One region of the Paenibacillus sp. FSL P2-0322 genome, then DNA from elsewhere that is predicted to be linked to it. Evidence: riboswitches for the same ligand, from Rfam matches in the RefSeq annotation. Region 1 holds a riboswitch; the other holds the start of a gene.

What was found. A riboswitch is a leader RNA that binds a small molecule or an ion and turns the genes downstream of it on or off. The one in region 1 is predicted to bind S-adenosylmethionine.
Region 2: it holds a riboswitch for S-adenosylmethionine, as region 1 does, so the genes downstream of both, MKY24_RS21710 (ATP-binding cassette domain-containing protein) here and metA (homoserine O-succinyltransferase) in region 1, are expected to answer to the same signal.

Annotation. Positions count from the first base shown of each region.
Region 1 is NZ_CP150243.1:1,751,604-1,762,028, forward strand. It holds gene MKY24_RS07705 (5'-3' exonuclease H3TH domain-containing protein) at 1-6, shown strand, start outside; gene MKY24_RS07710 (ROK family protein) at 230-1,108, shown strand; gene MKY24_RS07715 (HRDC domain-containing protein) at 1,275-2,282, shown strand; gene corA (magnesium/cobalt transporter CorA) at 2,444-3,379, opposite strand; SAM riboswitch class I at 3,931-4,056, shown strand; gene metA (homoserine O-succinyltransferase) at 4,175-5,092, shown strand; gene MKY24_RS07730 (PLP-dependent transferase) at 5,217-6,401, shown strand; gene MKY24_RS07735 (aminotransferase class V-fold PLP-dependent enzyme) at 6,398-7,576, shown strand; gene mqnC (cyclic dehypoxanthinyl futalosine synthase) at 8,010-9,143, shown strand; gene MKY24_RS07745 (YitT family protein) at 9,240-10,115, opposite strand; gene MKY24_RS07750 (cation:proton antiporter) at 10,188-10,425, opposite strand, start outside.
Region 2 is NZ_CP150243.1:4,901,318-4,911,742, reverse strand. It holds gene MKY24_RS21725 (COX15/CtaA family protein) at 1-338, shown strand, start outside; gene MKY24_RS21720 (UbiD family decarboxylase) at 468-2,234, shown strand; gene MKY24_RS21715 (Cthe_2314 family HEPN domain-containing protein) at 2,286-3,011, shown strand; SAM riboswitch class I at 3,138-3,277, shown strand; gene MKY24_RS21710 (ATP-binding cassette domain-containing protein) at 3,414-4,436, shown strand; gene MKY24_RS21705 (methionine ABC transporter permease) at 4,433-5,101, shown strand; gene MKY24_RS21700 (MetQ/NlpA family ABC transporter substrate-binding protein) at 5,176-6,018, shown strand; gene MKY24_RS21695 (SDR family oxidoreductase) at 6,162-6,926, shown strand; gene MKY24_RS21690 (NifU family protein) at 7,019-7,264, opposite strand; gene MKY24_RS21685 (YuzB family protein) at 7,352-7,609, shown strand; gene MKY24_RS21680 (NAD(P)/FAD-dependent oxidoreductase) at 7,728-8,795, opposite strand; gene mqnE (aminofutalosine synthase MqnE) at 8,999-10,105, opposite strand.

The DNA of each region.
Region 1 (10,425 bases):
TCTTAATAAAGCTGTTAGGCTTGATACGGACAATTTAAGTAAAGTAAGTAATATAGGGATGCTGACGCTTGGTGCGTTAGTGTCCTTATTTATATACCCATATGTCGACGGAGTTATATAGTCATGTGAAGGATTATATACAATTGCGATAAGGGGATTGACCTCAGGTACATTTCAGGTGAATATAGTGGAGAGAGAACCGGATTATCGAAAGGGGACAACAGCAACTATGACAGTATTGGGAGCAATTGAGGCAGGCGGTACCAAATTTGTATGTGGAATTGGCAACGAACGTGGAGAGGTACTGGAACGGGCGAGCTTTCCAACAACCACCCCAGCAGAAACAATGGAGAATGTCATCGCATTTTTTGAAGGCAAGGGCATTGAAGCATTGGGCGTAGGCTCGTTCGGGCCGATTGATCCTATCGAAGGTAGTGATACATATGGCTATATTACAACAACGCCAAAGCCACATTGGGGAAATTACAATCTGATTGGCAAACTGAAAGAGCATTTTGATGTGCCTATGGGGTTTGACACGGATGTGAATGGAGCAGCACTTGGTGAGTCTATTTGGGGTGCCGCCAAAGGATTGGACAACTGTCTGTATATTACGATAGGTACAGGCATCGGGGCGGGTGCTTTGGTTGGTGGAAAGCTGATACATGGATTATCCCACCCGGAAATGGGGCATATTCTGGTACGTCGTCACCCAGAAGATACTTACGAGGGGACATGTCCTTATCACGGAGATTGTTTGGAGGGACTGGCAGCAGGTCCTGCGCTCGAAAAAAGATGGAAGGTTAAAGGACATGAGCTTTCTGTCGATCACTCGGCCTGGGAAATGGAAGCGTACTATCTGGCACAGGCTTTAATGAGCTATGTATTAATCCTGTCACCGCAAAAAATTATTATGGGCGGGGGAGTGATGAAGCAGGACCAACTGTTCCCGCTCATTCGTACCAAGCTTCAAGAACTTTTGAACGGATACGTACAGCATTCGAGTCTGGCAACAGATATTGAGCAATATATCGTATCTCCGGGATTGGGTGACAATGCTGGATTGTGCGGTGCTCTGGCATTGGCAAAGGAAAAGCTGAATCATTAGAATTTATGGTTGACGGCACTCCAAGGTACGGTTATTATATAGGCAACAGTATAGTACGGCTCAAAAAGGGAAGCACCTTTCTTGCGAATACGCAGGATGGGTGCTTTTTTTTGCGTTTTTGTGTTGTGCGGGACTGTCTTTCAACGATATGAGGGAGGAAGAAATCATGGATATTGTATTTTTAAATCGCTTGTCCAAACGAAATGAACAGGGCTATGAGGACTTTGCTCAGGTATGGATTGGGCAGCATGAAGGGGGATGGAGTGCAGGCTGGAGCACACAGCATGTCCCGGATGAAAGTATAGACGACCTTTGGTATGAGGGCAGCTTGTGGCAGGAATTACTACATGTATACCGTCATGAGCTGGCGCTCAAAATGGCTGAGGGCTATAGGCCCTTAATCCATGGCGTATTTCATGAGCAAGAAGGATCATCAGGACGAGGACAAACGCTGCAAAAGCTGTATTGCTACAGTGATTTGTTTCCACGTGATGAAGTGTATGAGCAGTTGACGATGTGGAGACGGCAAAAAGCAGCAACAGAACGAAAAGCCCCTTATTTTATCGCTACGAATCGGCTGCTTCGACTCATTAGCGTCTATCTTCCCCATACCGAAGAAGAACTGTTGGAGCTGCCTGGTATGGGGCAGGGTAAAGTGTCGCAATATGGGACGGAGCTATTGGCTATTACGACACAAAATGACCGGACCACACCATTTCCGTTGAACTGGGTAACAGAGACGCTGGAAGAAGAAGTTTTTTTGTCATGGCTATACAAGCAAAAAGAGAACCAGTACAGGCAGGAACTGAACAAATTCAGCCTAACTAGAACGATTATCGAAGGCATTTCGGACGGTCTTTCACTGGAGCATATCGGAATGAAGACAGGTCTGCATCGTAGAGAGATGATTGAAGCTGTGGAGCATTTGGACAGGGATGGCATTGATATGGAGAAGCTGATCCGCAAGGAGTTGGTGAATGTATCTGAGGAAGAGCAGGCAGCCATCTGGTCTGCTTATGAAGAGTTGGGGGATACGCTGCTCAAGCCCGTCATGCTGAAAGTGTATGGGGAAGAAAAGGCAACCGAAACAGGACTGGATCAAATTTACGAGCGTCTGCGTCTGATCCGTATACGGTTTCGTCATCAGCAGGTACCCGACCGACATGTTGGATAATATAGAACTGATTGAATAAAGCTAAAGTATTAAAGTACTTTCAGGGTTCAACATACTAAAAAGCAGCAGCGAGTTCCACACAGGACACGGCTGCTGCTTTTTATGACCAAGCTGAAAATCGAAAAAAGTATCCAACTCGGTACTTTTTTCCCCTGTTATTTTTAAACCCAGTCTTTCTTGCGGAAAATACAGAACATACTGACACCTAATGCCACCATAATACCAATGACGACAAAATAGCCATAACGTGTATGAAGCTCAGGCATATTATCGAAGTTCATCCCATATATTCCGGTAATGACTGTCAATGGCATAAATACGGTCGTAATTGCCGTAAACACACGCATAATTTCATTGGCACGGTTGGCGATACTGGATTGATAAGCTTCTCGAAGGTTACCCATCAAGTCGCGGTAAGTTTCAAAAGTCTCCGAAATTTTCACAGCATTTTCATAAATGTCGCTGAAATATTTTTGCAATTGATCGTCGATGAGCCGCAAATCCCGTTTGTTCAGGGTATTGATGACTTCTTTTTGTGGACCCAGCACTTTTTTCAGCCACAGAATCTCACTTCGTAAGCCGATGATTTCGTTCAAATGCGACTTTTTCGTATGCATTAGAATATCTTCTTCCAGCTTCTCAATGCGGACCTCAATCCGGTCACCAACCAGAAAATAGTTGTCAACAATCAAGTCGACCAACAGATACATAAAACGGTCAGGCTGGCTGACTTCTTGCTCCCACAGCATAGGCTTGAGGGTACGAAGCTCATTTATTTTCTGCTTGGTCACCGTAATGATAAAATGGCGGCCGAGAAAAATGTTCAAAGCTCGCAAAAATATTTCTTCATCATCAAAACGAATGCTATTTACAACGATAAAATAATGGCTTTCATAAATTTCAATCTTCGGACGCTGTTCTTCTTCACTCAAACAGTCTTCTACTGCAAGATCATGCATGGAAAATAAAGGCTGGAGCACTGCCAAATCATCGACATCGGCATCAATCCAATAAAAACCTTCTGCCGGTGCAGTAAGCGCCATTTCAATTTCTTCGACAGGGGTAAAAACCCCGTTGTTGACCAAACGGATTTTCATATATGTCACTCCTTATGCTCCGTCGTAACGGAAATACGTTTACCTTAAGCATAAGGAATGGACTCAGTTAGCCAGTTAGCCGGTGCGGGTAAGCGTGCACTCCCATCAAAAGCCGGAGGCTTTTGGAGCATGCAGAGCCTGGCGTCCCGTCTTTCGGCAAGCTGAAGTCATTCCTATGCTGTTGTTCAGGGATCGCCGCCTATTCGGACTCGGGTCGCCTTCCATTCCGGATTCACCTCTCAAATGTTCTTTTTTAGATTGCCACAGTATCGCAGGAAACACTCAAATCTGCACTACTACTCCATATTTTTGCCTAATAGCACTTGTATAGTATAACGCTCGGCCTACGGCCTTTCAAGCGCAAAATCATGGGCTAAATCAACAGTAGTGGCAAGAGCTTCAGCGAAAGGAGGGATATGATTTAACCTATGGAAAAGGTAGACAAAATGTGAATGCAGGGTACAAATTTAAAAGTCCCATCTTGACGAAGCCCAGCCGATGCATTAAAGTGAACAACAAGAACTTTGTGAACCTAAAATGAATATAGCGAAATCTTATCAAGAGCAGGTGGAGGGACTAGCCCGATGATACCCGGCAACCGGCGATTTTAATCGCACGGTGCTAATTCTTGCAGGACGCGCGCTTTGTACAAAGAGCGTTGCCCTGACAGATGAGAGAGGCGCATATGGATACAAATATGACCTTTCTCTAACCTGAGAAAGGTCTTTTTATTATATGCCCGGCATCTCAACAAGACGATTTTCGCAAAACTTACCGAACAAGGAGTGAGTTTACATGCCGATTAAAATCCCAGACACGCTACCTGCCAAGGAAGTGCTGGAGGGCGAAAATATTTTCGTAATGGATGAAAGCTTGGCTTATCATCAGGATATTCGTCCGTTGCGTATCGCCATTTTGAATTTAATGCCTACAAAGGAGACGACGGAAACCCAACTGTTGCGCTTGGTCGGCAATACGCCGCTGCAAGTGGACGTCACGCTGGTGCACATGAAATCTCATGTATCCAAAAATACATCGCAAGAATATTTGAACATGTTCTATAAAACGTTTGACGAGATCAAGAACAGTCGTTTTGACGGCATGGTCATTACAGGAGCCCCGGTTGAACAGCTTGAGTTTGAGGATGTGAACTACTGGGAGGAGATCCAGCAAATCTTTGAATGGACGAAAACGAATGTAACTTCGACCATGCATATCTGTTGGGCCTCACAGGCAGGCTTATACCATCATTTCGATGTCCCTAAATACGGGCTCGACTACAAATGCTTTGGCGTATTTCCACACACCGTGATTAAACCTAAAGTAAAATTGCTACGCGGCTTTGATGAATTGTTTTATGCTCCTCACTCCCGACATACTGAGGTTCGGCGGGAAGATATTGATCATATTGCCGAATTAGAAGTTTTATCCGAATCCGAGGAAGCTGGAGTGTACCTCGTAGCCACGCTTGACGGTAAACAAATTTTTGTAACTGGGCACTCTGAATATGACCCGCTTTCCCTGAAATGGGAATACGACCGCGATGTGGCCAAAGGAATGGATATTGAAGTCCCCAAAAATTATTTTCCTAATGATGATCCCAAGCGCACACCACCCTCAATCTGGCGGGCACACGCCAATTTATTATTCTCGAATTGGCTGAACTATTATGTATACCAAGAAACACCTTACGATATCGGGCCCCAGATTTAAAAAGGGGCTTGTAGTTTACCCTTGTACAGTACCACCTTGCAGTAGCGCAGCAGTATAGTCTTTGACATCCATTTTTGCAGGATATGTTATAGCACCCACTATGGAAGTTAACAGGAGGATTCATATGAGTGAGAAACAGTGGAAAATCGAAAGCAGATTGGCACAAATCGGTTCAGTAGAGGAGCCAGTAACCGGGGCTGTTAATTACCCGATTTACCAATCTACGGCGTTCCGCCATCCCCGTCTAGGTCAAAGCACAGGATTTGATTACATTCGGACGATCAATCCTACGCGAAAGGTACTGGAAGAGGCTTCTGCTGCACTTGAATCGGGTGATGCAGGTTTTGCATGTAGCTCAGGTATGGCGGCGCTGCAAACGGTATTTGCATTGTTTGGACAGGGAGATCACCTCATTGTATCGCTGGATCTGTATGGCGGGACATATCGCTTGCTGGAGCGTATTTTATCTAAATTTGGTGTAACAGCAAGTTATGTGGATACGAATGATCTTGAAGCACTCGAACAGTCATGTCGACCGAATACCAAAGCTGTATTCATAGAAACACCTACAAATCCGTTAATGATGATCACTGATATTCGAGCGGTTGCCGAGTGGGCATCACAACATCAGTTGCTTACCATTGTAGATAATACGCTGCTAACCCCATATTTCCAGCGGCCATTGGAGCTGGGCGCGGATATTGTGGTACATAGCGCAACCAAATATTTGGGCGGACACAACGATGTGCTGGCAGGGTTGATCGTAACCAAAGGCAAAGAGCTATCAGCTGAAATTTCCTTCCTGCACAATTCCATAGGGGCCGTGCTTTCCCCGAGCGACTGCTATCAGTTGATGAAGGGGATGAAGACGTTAGCGCTGCGTATGGACCGACATCAGCATAATGCAACAGTGCTATCTAACTATTTACTGACGCATCCGGCGGTGGCGGAAGTATTTTATCCAGCTCTCGAAGGCCACCCAGGTCGTGAGATTCAAAATAAACAATCCAGCGGAAATACGGGTATCTTCTCCTTTAAAGTAAAGGATGCTCGTTATGTGGAGCCTTTGCTTCGTCACATTAAGCTCATTGCGTTTGCGGAAAGTCTCGGCGGTGTGGAATCGCTAATGACCTATCCCGCTGTGCAGACACATGCGGACATACCAGCAGAAATTCGGGATGCAGTCGGGGTAGATGACAGGCTGTTGCGTTTCTCCGTCGGCATTGAGCATACAGACGACCTAATTGAAGATTTGCGTTCGGCGCTGGAAGCGGCACGTCAAGAAGTAGAAGGAGGGGAGCAGCAATGATAGAGGATGCGAGAAGGATCGGCCAGGATCTGGACAAAGAGCGGAAGTTCGCTACCAAGCTGCTGCATTTCGGCTCTGAAATTGACAGTGTTACGGGGGCTTCGAGCGTCCCGATCTATCAAGCTTCTACCTTTCACCATCATGATATTTTTAATCCTCCACAGCATGACTATAGCCGTTCAGGTAATCCGACACGACAAGCTTTGGAGGATTATATCGCCTTATTAGAAGGCGGAGCTAGCGGTTTTGCCTTTGCATCAGGTATGGCGGCCATCTCTACTACATTTATGCTCTTGTCTGCTGGAGATCATGTCATTGTTTCCGAGGACGTATATGGAGGAACATATCGACTGCTGACCTCCATTTTGAAACGGATGAATATCGAAACGACCTTCGTTGACATGACGGACCTCAACCATGTGAAAGAGGCGTTGCAGGAGAATACAAGGGCTGTATATATGGAAACCCCGTCCAATCCGACACTCAAAATTACCGATGTAGCAGGAATAACCTCTTGGGCACAGGATAACGGACTTTTGACGTTATTGGATAATACTTTTATGACACCTTATTATCAACGTCCGATTGAGCAGGGTGTCGATATTGTATTGCACAGTGCGACCAAGTTTCTGGGCGGACACAGCGATGTGCTGGCAGGACTTGCAGTAGCACGTACCGAATCGCTGGGGAGACAAATCAAGCAGCTCCAAAATGGACTGGGTACCGTGCTGGCTCCGCAGGAGTCATGGTTGCTCATGCGCGGTATGAAGACACTGGAGGCTCGTATGGCTCACAGCGAAAAGAGTGCAGCAAAGCTCGCCAATTGGCTGAACGAGCGCAATGACATTGAGGCGGTGTACTACCCGGGTCTGGAGAATCATCCAGGACGTGAAGTTCATGAGCGTCAATCCAGCGGTTATGGTGCAGTGATATCGTTTGATGTGGGTTCTGGTGAGCGTGCAAAAGAAGTCCTCAGTCGCGTACGTATTCCAATTGTAGCGGTGAGTCTGGGAGCTGTGGAAAGCATCTTGTCGTATCCGGCGATGATGTCACACGCGGCTATGCCCCATAGTGTACGATTGGAGCGCGGGATTACGGACGGATTACTTCGTTTCTCCGTAGGTCTGGAGGATATTGACGACCTGATTAGTGATCTGGATGAGGCGCTGCGCTAGAGCGTTAGCACATCAGTAGTATCTTTGTCGTTTTCAGGCAGGGAGCAAATATGTACAGTACTAAACAGCAAGTTTCCATTCATTCAGGAGGCTTGCTGTTTTCTATAAGAATGACATGAAGGACAGTGTGAAAAAATGCACTTTTCAGTTCTGTTTTCCTATTTCTTGTCTATATGCAATGTTGAGATAAGCTTGGCAGTTGCCTGTTTTCCTAGGTGAAAAGCAGAAAGAAGCGGGAATAAGTATGGTTCCTTACCTAAAGATATGTTAGTATTATCATTAGGTTTTACTATGCTAAATAGCACAGACAACATACAAGGCCAGTCATGAACATACATTACGGCAGGGTTCGAACGCAGGTTTGTGAAAGCATTCTCGTTCATAAGTCCTGTCTTTCATTTCGTCGCCCTGTGACAGCGAAGGAGGATACACCATGAGTGTAATCGACCATATTTTAGATAAAGCCCTACGCGGCGAACGCCTGAATTTAGAGGATACCGTTGCTTTGTTCGAATCAGATGAGGTAGAAAAAATAGGTCATGCGGCGAATAAAGTTATGAATCGCATGCACCCCGATCCCATTAAAACCTTCGTCATCGGACGAAATATTAACTATACGAACGTATGTGACGTATATTGTCGCTTCTGCGCTTTTTACCGTAGACCGGGTTCTGATGAAGGTTATGTTTTGCCGGACGAGGTGATCTTTCAGAAGATCAAGGAAACGCAGGATGTAGGTGGCACCGAAATTCTAATGCAAGGCGGTGTGAATCCGAATCTGCCGTTCAGTTATTATACGGATTTGCTGAAAGCTATCAAGGAGCGTTTTCCCGATATTACGATGCACTCCTTCTCGCCAGCTGAAATTCACAAAATGAAGGAAAAATCCGGTCTATCCATGGAAGACACGATTCGAGCCATTCATGAAGCTGGATTGGATTCGCTTCCGGGTGGAGGCGGAGAAATTTTGGATGACCGCACACGCCGCAAAATTAGCCGTCTCAAAGGCTCTTGGCGTGATTGGATGGATGTGATGCAAACGGCTCACAAGGTTGGGATGAACACGACTGCTACGATGGTTATCGGCTTTGGCGAGTTGATGGAGGAGCGTGCGCTGCATTTGTTGCGTGTTCGTGATGCTCAGGACGAATGCATTGAAAACAAATATAATTCTGAAGGATTTTTGGCCTTTATTCCTTGGACCTTCCAGCCAGACAACACCAATCTGAAGAAGGAACGCCAGACGCCGGAGGAATATTTGAAGACCGTTGCGATCAGTCGTCTTGTATTGGATAACATCAAGCATATTCAGTCTTCATGGGTAACGATGGGACCTGAAATCGGTAAAAAATCGTTGTACTACGGTTGCGATGATTTTGGCAGCACCATGATTGAGGAAAACGTAGTTTCCGCTGCAGGCGCAACGTATAAGGTTAACATTGAATCCATTTTACAGTTGATCCGCGAGACGGGTCACGTTCCAGCACAGCGCAATACCCGTTATGATATTATTCGTACTTTTGACAGTGCCAGCAGTATTGAACATGATTTTATCATGCAAAATTAATATCCGTTAATATATTATTAATTACAAAACGCTTATCCATCACTAATCTATGTACAAGGATTAGTGTAGATAAGCGTTTTTTGATGTGTTACTTTGCTATGCTTTCCATCGTTTCATATGCATGATCTCAGCCTGCGGGTCTGCCATTTGGATGACTGCCTTAAAGCGCTGCAAATCCAACAGATGAACGCTGTAAACGATGACCATTTGTTCTTTTTTATCCTCAGATTCGCTTTTAATCTTGCCCTCTATCTGGGCAGAGTCTACAACAGGCGTGCTGTGTATACGCAGCCTGCGATATATGGCATCCTCGACGGTTTGCTGTTTCTTGCTGACAACACAAACCATACGCGTCAGACCGGTAAACATCAGCCGGGTCGTTTCATAGGCGGCGAGGCAGGATAAGGCTGAATAGAGAGCTGGCTCCCAGCCTAGCACAAAGCCAGCCGTAATGAGCAGCAGACCATTACACAGCATAACAATCTGTATTAACGGAATCTTGCGATGTGTTAGCAATAATGTGGATGGACGGCCATCGTCTGACTCGTTAAGTCCTAGTGAATCGAGCAGACCACCGTGACGAGCTGCCAGCCCTGCGCCAAGCCCTATACAGATTCCGCCGCCCAAAGCACATACGACCGGATGGCCGCTCACTGCCGGAAAAGGCGAAAGAATGATGGCTGAGCCCGAAAAGGCGAACAAGCCGGGTAGTGCACGGAGCAACATGGGTTTGTGAGTAGACAGAGAATACAGCAGCATGAGTGGCAAGTTCAAAACGAATAGCAGTAACCCAAAATGCTCTTGTGTATAAAGCGACATGAGTCTAGAGATCCCCGTGACGCCTCCAGCGATCATATCATGCGGATGCAAAAACAATTCCAGACCGACGGATGCCGTAATTCCGCCAATCACCGTATAAAAGACAGGGAACCTGCTAGCATCTCCTGAAGCGGGCTTGACAAGCCGCCTCATAGAGTTTCGGCATGTTTTACAGCGTGCGGCATAGCCTTCCCTCCTATGGATTGTCGTATCCAGCTTTTACAGTTACGCCGAGTTACTTTCTTCCTTTCGTAGGCGGGGGTCCTTGAACTTAAATATTTTGTTTAACATATTAAAAATAGGTTTTGACTGCTTTGTCAGAAGTGGTCCAAGAATCGCCAGTATGAGTACATAGATGGCTGCAAAGGGTTGAAGAATATCAAGCAAACCGCCTTCTTTCCCCAAGTTGGCCATGATAATCGAAAATTCACCCCGTGCCACAATGGTCAGGCCGATATTTGCT
Region 2 (10,425 bases), 2.9 Mb from region 1:
ATATTGGGGGCTTCATATCTCCACTGCTGCTTCATCAGATTTCAGCTGGTCTGCTGTTCGTCATTATCTTGGCTGTGGGTCACTACTCATACCGTTATCACCCGAACCACCGGGATATCCGTATATTGGGTGTCGTATCGGTCTTGTTAATCTTGCTTCAAGTGGTGATTGGAATTATCTTGTTGTACGTCAACAAACCTGAAATCTACATGTTTATCGTGCTGGGACATATGCTGGTGATTGCATCGTTGTTCTCCATCTTGGCTTATCTGAGCTATCGTGTATGGCAATTGTCACCGGACCGCAAGCTTGTTCCGACCCAAGCACAACGTACCTAAGCGTTTCATAGATCATAGTCAAGCGGATTTTTGCCCAAGAGGCGTTTAAACACGTATAATAGCATATAAGAAACAAACCAGGCCCGCGAGTTTCTCGAGGGCTTGATTTGCTTAGGAGGAGTCGTCCAGTTGATCTACCAGAATTTGCGCCAATTTATTGAAGCGCTGCGTAAAGAAAATCATCTTAAAATTATAGAGGCACCTGTCGATCCTTACCTGGAGCTGGCTGAGATTCATCGAAGAGTCATTGAGGAAGAAGGGCCGGCACTTCTGTTCACGAATGTAAAAGGAACCCCGTTTCCTGTAGCCAGTAATCTGTTTGGCACAAATCGCCGTGTGGACATGGCTTTTGGCCCGCGACCAGAGCAGCTGATGGATGCGATTGTAGGAGCGACCAAAACATTGTTTCCACCTACACCCAAAGCATTGTGGAATGAACGTGGCCTGATTAAGGACATGCTAAAAGTAGGGCTAAAAACAGTATCTCATAGCGAGGCCCCTGTATTGGGAGTTCGCCGTACAGAGGCTCCGCTGGCACCACTGCCTAAAGTGACCAGTTGGCATGAGGATGGAGGGCCGTTTATTACGCTTCCACTCGTGTATACTGAGAAGCCAGGTCAGCCCAAGGATCATAATTTGGGGATGTACCGCATTCAGATTTATGATGATCAGACGACGGGCATTCACTGGCAAATTCATAAAGGCGGCGGTTTTCATTATCATGAAGCGGAGCAGCGTAATGAGCCATTGCCTACGACGATTATCATCGGTGGCCCGCCTGCCCTGATTGCGTCTGCCATTGCGCCAGCACCGGAAAACTTGCCTGAGCTGTTGCTGGCTTCGCTTATTATGGGAGGCAAGCTGCCCATGACAGAAGACCCGCTTGGGGGTCACCGGATTCCAGCAGAAGCAGAATTTGCAATCAGCGGTTATGTACCGCCTCATGAACGCCGTCCGGAAGGCCCGTTTGGTGATCATTTTGGCTATTACTCATTACAGCATGATTTCCCTGTATTTCATGTCAAACATATGCATCACCGCAAGGATGCCATTTATCCGGCAACCATTGTAGGTAAGCCTCGGCAAGAAGACTACTATCTCGGTGAGTTTTTGCAACGTCTGCTGTCGCCTGCATATCCGCTTGTGATGCCTTCCGTCAAGTCCCTGTGGGCGTATGCGGAAACGGGTGTACATGCGCTAGCAGCGGCAGTGGTACGTGAAAGCTACTCCCGTGAAGCGCTTGTATCCGGTTTTACTATTTTGGGTCAAGGTCAATTGTCGTTGACTAAATTCCTGATGCTGACGGATCGAGTAATTGATTTATCGGACTTTAACCTGCTGCTGGAAACCATTCTGGAGCGATTTAATCCAGCAAGGGATTTATTTATATTCAATCACACGTCACACGATACACTCGATTACACAGGCCGCAAGCTGAATCATGGCAGTAAGGCCATCCTGATGGGGATAGGTGAGCCTGTACGTGAATTGCCTCGTGCTTATGAGGGAGGCGATCTGCCGGGAATTCGTGAAATTGAGCCCTATTGCGGAGGTTGCCTCGTCGTATCGGGTGCGTCCTTTGAGCAGGAGCCTGAGCTGGCGGCACGTGTTTTGGAGCGATTAGCAGCGGGTGAGCAAGAGTGGCCGCTCGTTTTCATTGTGGACGATGCCAAAGAAGTCGTTCGCTCTCAAGCCTCGTTCCTGTGGACGGTATTCACACGCTTTAACCCGGCTACGGATATGTACGCGGACAGCGAAGTGCGTTTGCATCATCTGAACTATAAGCTGCCGATTGTAGTGGATGCGCGTATGAAGCCGGGGTATCCGGATGAGGTGTTACCGCGTGAGGATATTGTTAAGCTTGTAGATCAACGATGGACGAGTTATTTCGCTTGACGCCCTAATTAAACCTACAGCCGGATTCTACATTTATAAGGAGGCGTAAGCATGATACGCAAGCTACTGGGTGAGCCATCACGTGTGAACAAAGGCATCCTGCTAGATGCCATGAATAGCATGTCAGCTATGTTGAACCTGCTGGAGCGGCAAATTCAGGCTGGTGGAGATCCGACCCACGATTTTCGGAAGGCGGATATTTTAACACGCGGTCTAATGTCATCTCTGGATGAACTGGAGCAGAGCCATCATGCTTCCGCCTTTTTCCGTATGAAAGTGAAAGCCGGATATGCTGAAGATATGAGTGAGGATGAAAAATCCGATTATGCATTATATGTTTTCTTTTATAAAGATGGGTTTGTTCGGGTTTTCTCTATTTTGGATAAGCTGGGTAACTGGCTAAATGATCTGTATGATTTAAAAACAGGGCAGTATAAGGCGCATTATTCGTATTTTACCGTGTTGCGGCAGCTCAAGTATCTCAAAATGCATCCTGTATTGACCGATAATTTAAATGATATCAAGGACACTTACAACGATGCCATCAATCGGCTGCGTAAGCGTCGGAATACGGAGATACACTATATGAATACGGAAATGCAGGATGATCTCTGGCAACGACACCGAGCTTTGTATGGAAAAATCCAACTGGAGGACCTCGATCACCATTTGGAAGATTTGCAGCAGGGCTTGGAAATGGTATGTCGGTCGCTGTCAAACGCCTTTACTTATACTGCGAAACAATGGGAGAACCGGGCAGTACGCCCAAAAATATGATAGAAAATATCCTTTGACAAAGCAATGTAAACTATCTATACTGAAACCTAGTTTCAGAAAAATGCTTGAATTATGTTTTTTTTATATAAACTTAACGGACAGCTAAAGCTGGAGTTTAACATATTTTTCTTATCCAGAGAGGTGGAGGGACTGGCCCGATGAAGCCCGGCAACCCGTTCTTTCCCGGTGTAATACACTGGGAGGGAACATGATGGTGCTAATTCCTACAAAACCGCTAGAGTTATAGCGATTTTGGCAGATGAGAAAAGGTTCGCAAGGTGGGGCCCTTTTCATTCTGTGAAAGGGGCTCTTTTTTGTATAAATAAATAGCGATTTTATACAATCCTGAGAGATGACAATTGGTTAAAAGGGTAAGGAAGAAGTGAAGGGGGTCGCAGCACGTTGATAGAGCTTAAGCAGTTAACCAAGCATTATGGCAAAGGCAACCGACGCGTTAATGCGCTGTCTGGGTTGAATCTTTCTATAAAGCGTGGAGAAATATTCGGAGTGATTGGTCACTCCGGGGCGGGGAAAAGTACATTGATCCGCTGTATTAATTTATTGGAACGCCCTACTTCAGGCGAAGTATGGGTAGACGGGGTAAACCTCGCTACTGTGAGTCAATCCCAGTTACAGAAGCAACGTCGAAAAATCGGAATGATTTTTCAGCATTTTAATTTGTTGTCTTCGGCAACGGTGTATGACAATATTGCATTTCCTTTGCGGTTGGTAAACACTCCCAGGGAAAAGCTGGACATGAAAGTTCGTGAGCTGCTGGAACTGGTGGGTCTGGAAGAACACAGTGGAAAGTATCCGTCACAGCTCTCAGGTGGACAGAAGCAGCGGGTAGGAATTGCACGGGCGCTGGCTAGTGATCCTCATGTATTGCTGTGTGACGAAGCGACTTCTGCGCTTGATCCGCAAACGACGGGGTCTATCCTGAAATTGTTGTTGGATATTAATCAGCGCTTTAATTTAACCATCGTGCTGATTACACATGAAATGCATGTCATTCAAAGCATTTGTGATCGAGTTGGCGTCATTCATCAGGGCGACATCGTGGAGCAAGGTCCAGTGGCGGAAGTATTTTTGAAGCCACAGCACCAGGTGACCAAGGACTTTATCCAACGGGAGTCAGAACATCCCGAGGAGCTGCAAGCAGCGATTGCGGCAGCAGGTGGCGGCGAGTCGGCGCAGGTAGTACGTATCTCCTTCTTGGGCAGTAAAACATATGATGCGATTCTGTCGCGTACGGCTCGAAGCACTGGTGTTGATTTTGCGATCTTGCAGGGAACCATATCTACGATTAAAAATGTACCCTATGGACAGCTGATCGTTCGTTTTGAAGGAAACCATGAAGATATAGAGCATACGCTGCGCGAAGTGTCTGGGCAAGGACTTGATGTGGAGGTGATCGGACAATGAGCGAACTTGATTTTTCACAAGTGAGTTGGGATGAGCTAGGGAATTCTACTCTGGAAACCCTTCAGATGCTCGGAGCATCCGCATTGTTCACCCTCATTATTGGTTTGCCGCTTGGCATATTATTGTTTCTGGCGAGTCGCTCCTCGTTAACTCTGATGAAGGTGATATACATTGTATTATCATTCATCGTTAACATTTTACGTTCCGTACCATTTATCATTTTGATCGTTGCACTTATTCCTTTTACACGATCGCTGGTAGGTACCTCGACCGGGGTGTTGGGAACCATTCCACCATTGGTTATTGGGGCTGCCCCATTCTTCGCACGTCTTGTCGAAACGTCTCTGCGTGAAGTGGACAAGGGCGTCATTGAAGCCGCACAAGCGATGGGTGCCTCGACAGGACAAATTATCCGGCGTGTGCTGTTACGTGAGGCACTTCCGGGTCTGCTCGCTGCATTAACCATTACCGTCGTTACACTCGTATCCTACACGGCAATGTCCGGGATGATCGGGGGCGGTGGACTGGGTACACTGGCTATCAACTACGGCTATTATCGTTATGAAACGGCTGTCATGATCGTTGCGGTCGTGCTGATGGTCGTATTGGTACAATTGCTGCAAATGGCGGGAGATCGTCTCGTGCGGCATTATACTCGAAAATAGGGAAAACATATAGATATCCTTATTGATCAGGACGTCTGATCCTGAATATTACAAATTATTGGAGGGGTAATAACATGAAGAAATGGGTATTGGCTGTACTAAGCTTGACATTAATTGCGGTGCTGGCGGCTTGCGGTACAAAGAGCACAACATCGGATACAAACAATGCGACCGAAAATACAGGCGGATCACCACGTGAAGTGGAGCTGAAAATTGGAGCTTCTCCTGTGCCGCATGCGGAAATTTTGGAAGCGATCAAGCCTCAGTTGGAAAAAGAAGGGGTTCGTCTCCAAGTCGTTCAGTTTAACGACTATGTACAGCCGAACGTACAATTGTTTGACAAGCAACTGGATGCTAACTTCTTTCAACATGTACCTTACTTGGATGTGATGAACAAAGAGCGCAAAATGGATCTGGTTTCTGTGGGCGCAGTTCATTTGGAGCCATTCGGTATCTACTCCCAAAAATATAAAAAGCTTGATGAAATCCCAGATGGCGCAACTGTAGCCATTCCGAACGATGCGACAAACGGAGGCCGCGCATTGCTGTTGTTGGAGAAACAAGGTCTGATCAAGCTGAAAGACGCAAGCAACATTGAAGCTACGGTAAAAGATATTACTGAAAATAAGAAAAACCTGAAATTCAAGGAGCTTGAGGCGGCTATGCTGCCACGTCAGTTGCCTGAAGTGGATATTGCGTTGATCAACACGAACTACGCTCTGGAAGCGAAGCTGAATCCAACGAAGGATGCACTGGCACTGGAAGATAAAGATTCTCCTTATGCTAACGTTCTGGTAGCACGTCCTGATAATAAAGATTCCGAAGCGATTCAGAAGCTAATCAAAGCTTTGCAATCTCCAGAAACTAAAAAATTCATCGAAGATAAATACCAAGGCGCGATTATTCCAGCATTTTAAGCAGGGAACGAGAACGCATTGCACGCAAACCCCAGATTCTCTTGAACAAGAGGACTGGGGTTTCTTTTTGGATGGAGTTGTAGGGGAAGCTTAAATATTTTATACTTGGGGGTGACCGTTCTCTGTGAACAGGAGGAAAATTGTTGAGAGATAAAGTCGCATTCATAACCGGCAGTGCCAAAGGTTTAGGTAAAACGACCGCTTTGCGTCTGGCGGATGAAGGCTGTAATATTGCGCTAAATTATGTGCATAGCCAAGCAGAAGCCGAAGCGCTTAAGCGGGTGATTGAGTTTAAAGGAGTACGCTGCCTGTCTTTACAAGGGGATATCTCTGTTCAGGAAGATATCACGAGGCTGATTGGTGAAGTACAGGATCGGCTGGGTGGAGTCGATATTATGGTGAACAATGCCGGACCGTTCATCCGGGAACGCCGTCTGTTTGCGGATTACAGTGTGGCTGAGATTCATGCCATGATACAAGGAAATCTGGTCGGTACCATGTTGTTGGATCATTTGGTATTGCCCCACATGCGTAGCCAGCATTGGGGACGTATTATTCATTTTGGCTTTGGTCATGCTGGAGAAGCAAGGGCTTGGCCGCATCGTGCCGTCTACGCAGCCGCCAAGGTGGGGCTGGTGTCTTTTACGAAGTCACTGGCTGTGGAGGAAGCTCCTTATGGCATTACGGTCAATATGATCTGTCCAGGGGACATCCGAGGAGCAAATAAGGAAATGTCAATCGCCGATGTCATCGGCATGCAGGATAAAGAGACACCGCGTGGACGTCCGGGGAGCGGAGAGGACATTGCACGAGTGATCGCCTATTTATGTGAGGAGCATTCGGATTTTATAACAGGCAATATTATGGATGTATCGGGAGGTTTAGATCCCATTCGGCCAACCATATAAGCTTAAGTGATCCTTCAGACGCTGTAATACAAAAAAGAGTCTTGAGCTTCGTTACCGAAGTCAAGACTCTCATGATCATTATGCATCAAGCATTAGAATACTTGTACCACTTCTTGGACGCCGTCGACTTCTTCGAGAAGAGCGCGTTCAATCCCTGCTTTCAGCGTGATTGTGGAACTTGGGCAACTGCCGCAAGCGCCTACCAGCTTCAGCTTAACGATGCCGTCTTCAACGTCAACCAGCTCAACGTCGCCACCATCGCGTTGCAGGAACGGACGGAGCTTATCCAGTACATCTGCTACTTCGTCATACATTTGAACGCTTTGTGTTTCGCTCATTAGAATTCAACTCCTTTCCTATACCTTTATTATTATATTACAAAGCGGGCCAAATTAAAATGCCCGTCATCCAAAGCAGGTGAAAAAATGTTAAGGCCTATTATTGAGTTTTGCACCAGTAATATGCATTGGGGTACCGATGAAATCATGTCCAAGCTGGAGCAGAATCCAGATTATGATGTGATTGAATACGGATGCCTAAGCAATTGTGGTCAGTGCAACGCCGAACCCTATGCGATGGTCAACGGTGAGATTGTATCCGCAGATTCAGCAGAGCTTCTGTACGAAGTGATTATGAACAAAATTAAGGAAGCTGAAGCATGGGATAACCTAGATTTGGATTGAAATAGAATGGTCCGTTTAACCAGCTTCCTTTTGTATAGGAAATATACATCATCATACACTCAACAAACAAAGAAGACCTGCTCTGGGAGCGGGTCTTCTTTGTTTGTTGAGCATGCGGTTAGCCAAAATGGCGTTTGGACTTCCAGAGCACGCCGCTTTTAAGCAGGCGTGGTACTCGTCCGCGCAATGAGGTACTGCCCATAAAGCCATAGCCGAACCCGGCCTTCTTGCCAAGTGCGCCTAATGTACCGCGCAGCTTTAAAGGATGCGGGTGAGGCGTTTGGCCTTTCCACAGGTCGCGTACAATGTGTGCGATTTGCTCCCCTTGCACTTCTGCCGCCTGAGCGCTTGGAGAGTAGGGAAGGCTCGCACAGTCTCCGACCACATACACCTCAGGATGATCCGGTATTTGATAATACTCGTTGAGCACGATACGACCCTGAGGGTCTTTAGGGACGGCTAAATCCTGCACGATTTTTACCGGCTGAATCCCCGCTGTCCATACCACTGCATCCGTTACAATTTGCTCGTCGCGGTTATAAATAGCCCCCGGCTCAATACGGGAAACCGCAACATGATTCAGGGCATTAACCTGATGCTCCTTGAACCAAGCATGTACATAGGCAGACAAACGTTGCGGGAATGCCGACAGCACCCGCTCGCCCCGATCCATAATGGTAATATTCAAATCCGTGCGGCTTTCACGTAACTCCGCAGCAATCTCAACACCGCTAAGACCGCCGCCTACAATATGGACATGTCCATATGGCTTGATTTCGTTCAAGCGCAGATAGGTTTGGCGGGTATGGTTAAACGACTGGATCGTACAGCTGTGTTCTTCAGCCCCCGGTGTATTGTGAAAGCGGTCGGTACAACCCAACGCAATGACAAGCTGGTCATAGGGCAAGGGTTCACCGTCTTGAAAATTGACAATCTTATTCTCTAGATCCATCGAGGTGACTTCTCCGTATTTGCGAATAAGACGTTGTTCATCTGGAAAATGCACCCGCAAATCAAAATCAGAAACCGTACCTGCCGCGAGGGCATAGTACTCTGTTTTCAACCCCTGAAAGGGCATTCGATCCACTAAAATAACTTGAACATCGTCGGGAATGTGTTTATCCAGCAATTCTTTGGCAATGGTAAGGCCACCATAGCCGCCCCCCAGAATAACGAAATTTTTCATCAAAATCCGCCTTCCTTTCGCTACCGTGTCCCCGGCAAATGGTCTGGTGTCTCGTCGATCTAACACAAGTTTTTGTTGTTATAAAACCCGAGAATCAGGCCTGCCTTTGTCAGGCAGACCAGCGTATTCCGAGGCAGCAGATGCTGCATGGTGTGAGTAATGGGGATGAAATGCTCGCGGGAAATTTGAATCCGATATTACATTTATTCGAAAACTTCGATTTCGTTATAGAAGGTGTCCCGTTCAACAGGTATACGTCCGGCACCTTTGACCAGCCAGATTAGCTCTTTACGGGTCAATCCGGCAGGGGTTAACGCACCTGCGGCATGGCTGATCTGCTCACGCACAATCGTGCCATGGACGTCTGATGCGCCAAAGGTGAGAGCGACCTGCGTCAATTGCGGTCCAATATTAATGAAGTAAGCTTTGACATGGTCGATATTGTCCAGCATCAGGCGGCTGATCGCAATGGTTTTGAGATCCTCGTAAGCGGAGTTACGACGCATGATGTTGGCGTTTTTGCTTTTCGGCTGCATGGACAGTGGAATAAATACCATAAATCCGTTCGTTTCGTCCTGCAATTCGCGAATTTGCAGCATATGTTCAATACGATCCTGATACGATTCGACCGAACCGTACAGCATAGTCGTATGAGTTTTCATGCCGAGATTGTGGGCCGTGCGATGTACTTCGAGATAGCGGTCCACGTTGGCTTTGGTAACACGCATCTTCTTCCGATATTCGTCGGACAAGATTTCCGCGCCACCACCAGTCAGGGATTGAAGTCCAGCCTTTTGCAGCTCCTGAAGCACTTCTTTAATACTCAAGCCGCTTATGCGTGTGAAAAAGTCAATTTCCGCTGCAGTGTAAGCTTTCAGTGTAACGTGGGGATACTTTTCATTTAGTGCCTTCAATGAGTCTACATAGTATTGGAAAGGCACATGATTATTATGACCACCGACGATATGAAATTCTCTTACCCCCGGATGGATGTGTTGCTCTACATAATCAATCATTTCCTGCCCGGACAACGTATAAGAGCCGTCCTCCCCCTGATCCTTGCGGAAATTGCAGAACGCGCAGCGCGCTTCGCATACATTGGTGAAGTACAGGCTCATGTTTTCGATAAAATAAACCTTTTTTCCGTTCTTGCGTAAATTAGCTTCGTTAGCCAACTGACCCAGTGTGAGGATATCGTCAGTTTCATACAAATATATACCGTCTTCAAGGTTCAAACGAATACCGTTCTGTACCTTTTCTACAATTTCCGCCATTCTGCGGTCTGTAAAAGGTGTAACTAATGTGGACATGCCTATTCCTCCTTCAAGTTGCTCTGTGCGAGGCTGTCCGCCAAATCAGCGGCACAAGCGCTAAGTGCGCACAGGATGTCCCGTTCCGTCGGTAAGAATCCGGCAGCGCGGATATACGATATGTGAAAAATGTTACAATGCCAGGCTACAATGATGAATATCTCAAAATATCGCCTTTGAAATGACAAATTTCCGACAGTTTCTTTTACACACTCTTCACCTATTATAAACCTCACACCACTGGTGTTCAATACAAACGAATAGAAAAACAGGTCTTTAAGCCTGTAAGGGAAGGACATTCCATGACTTGAGCACCTGCA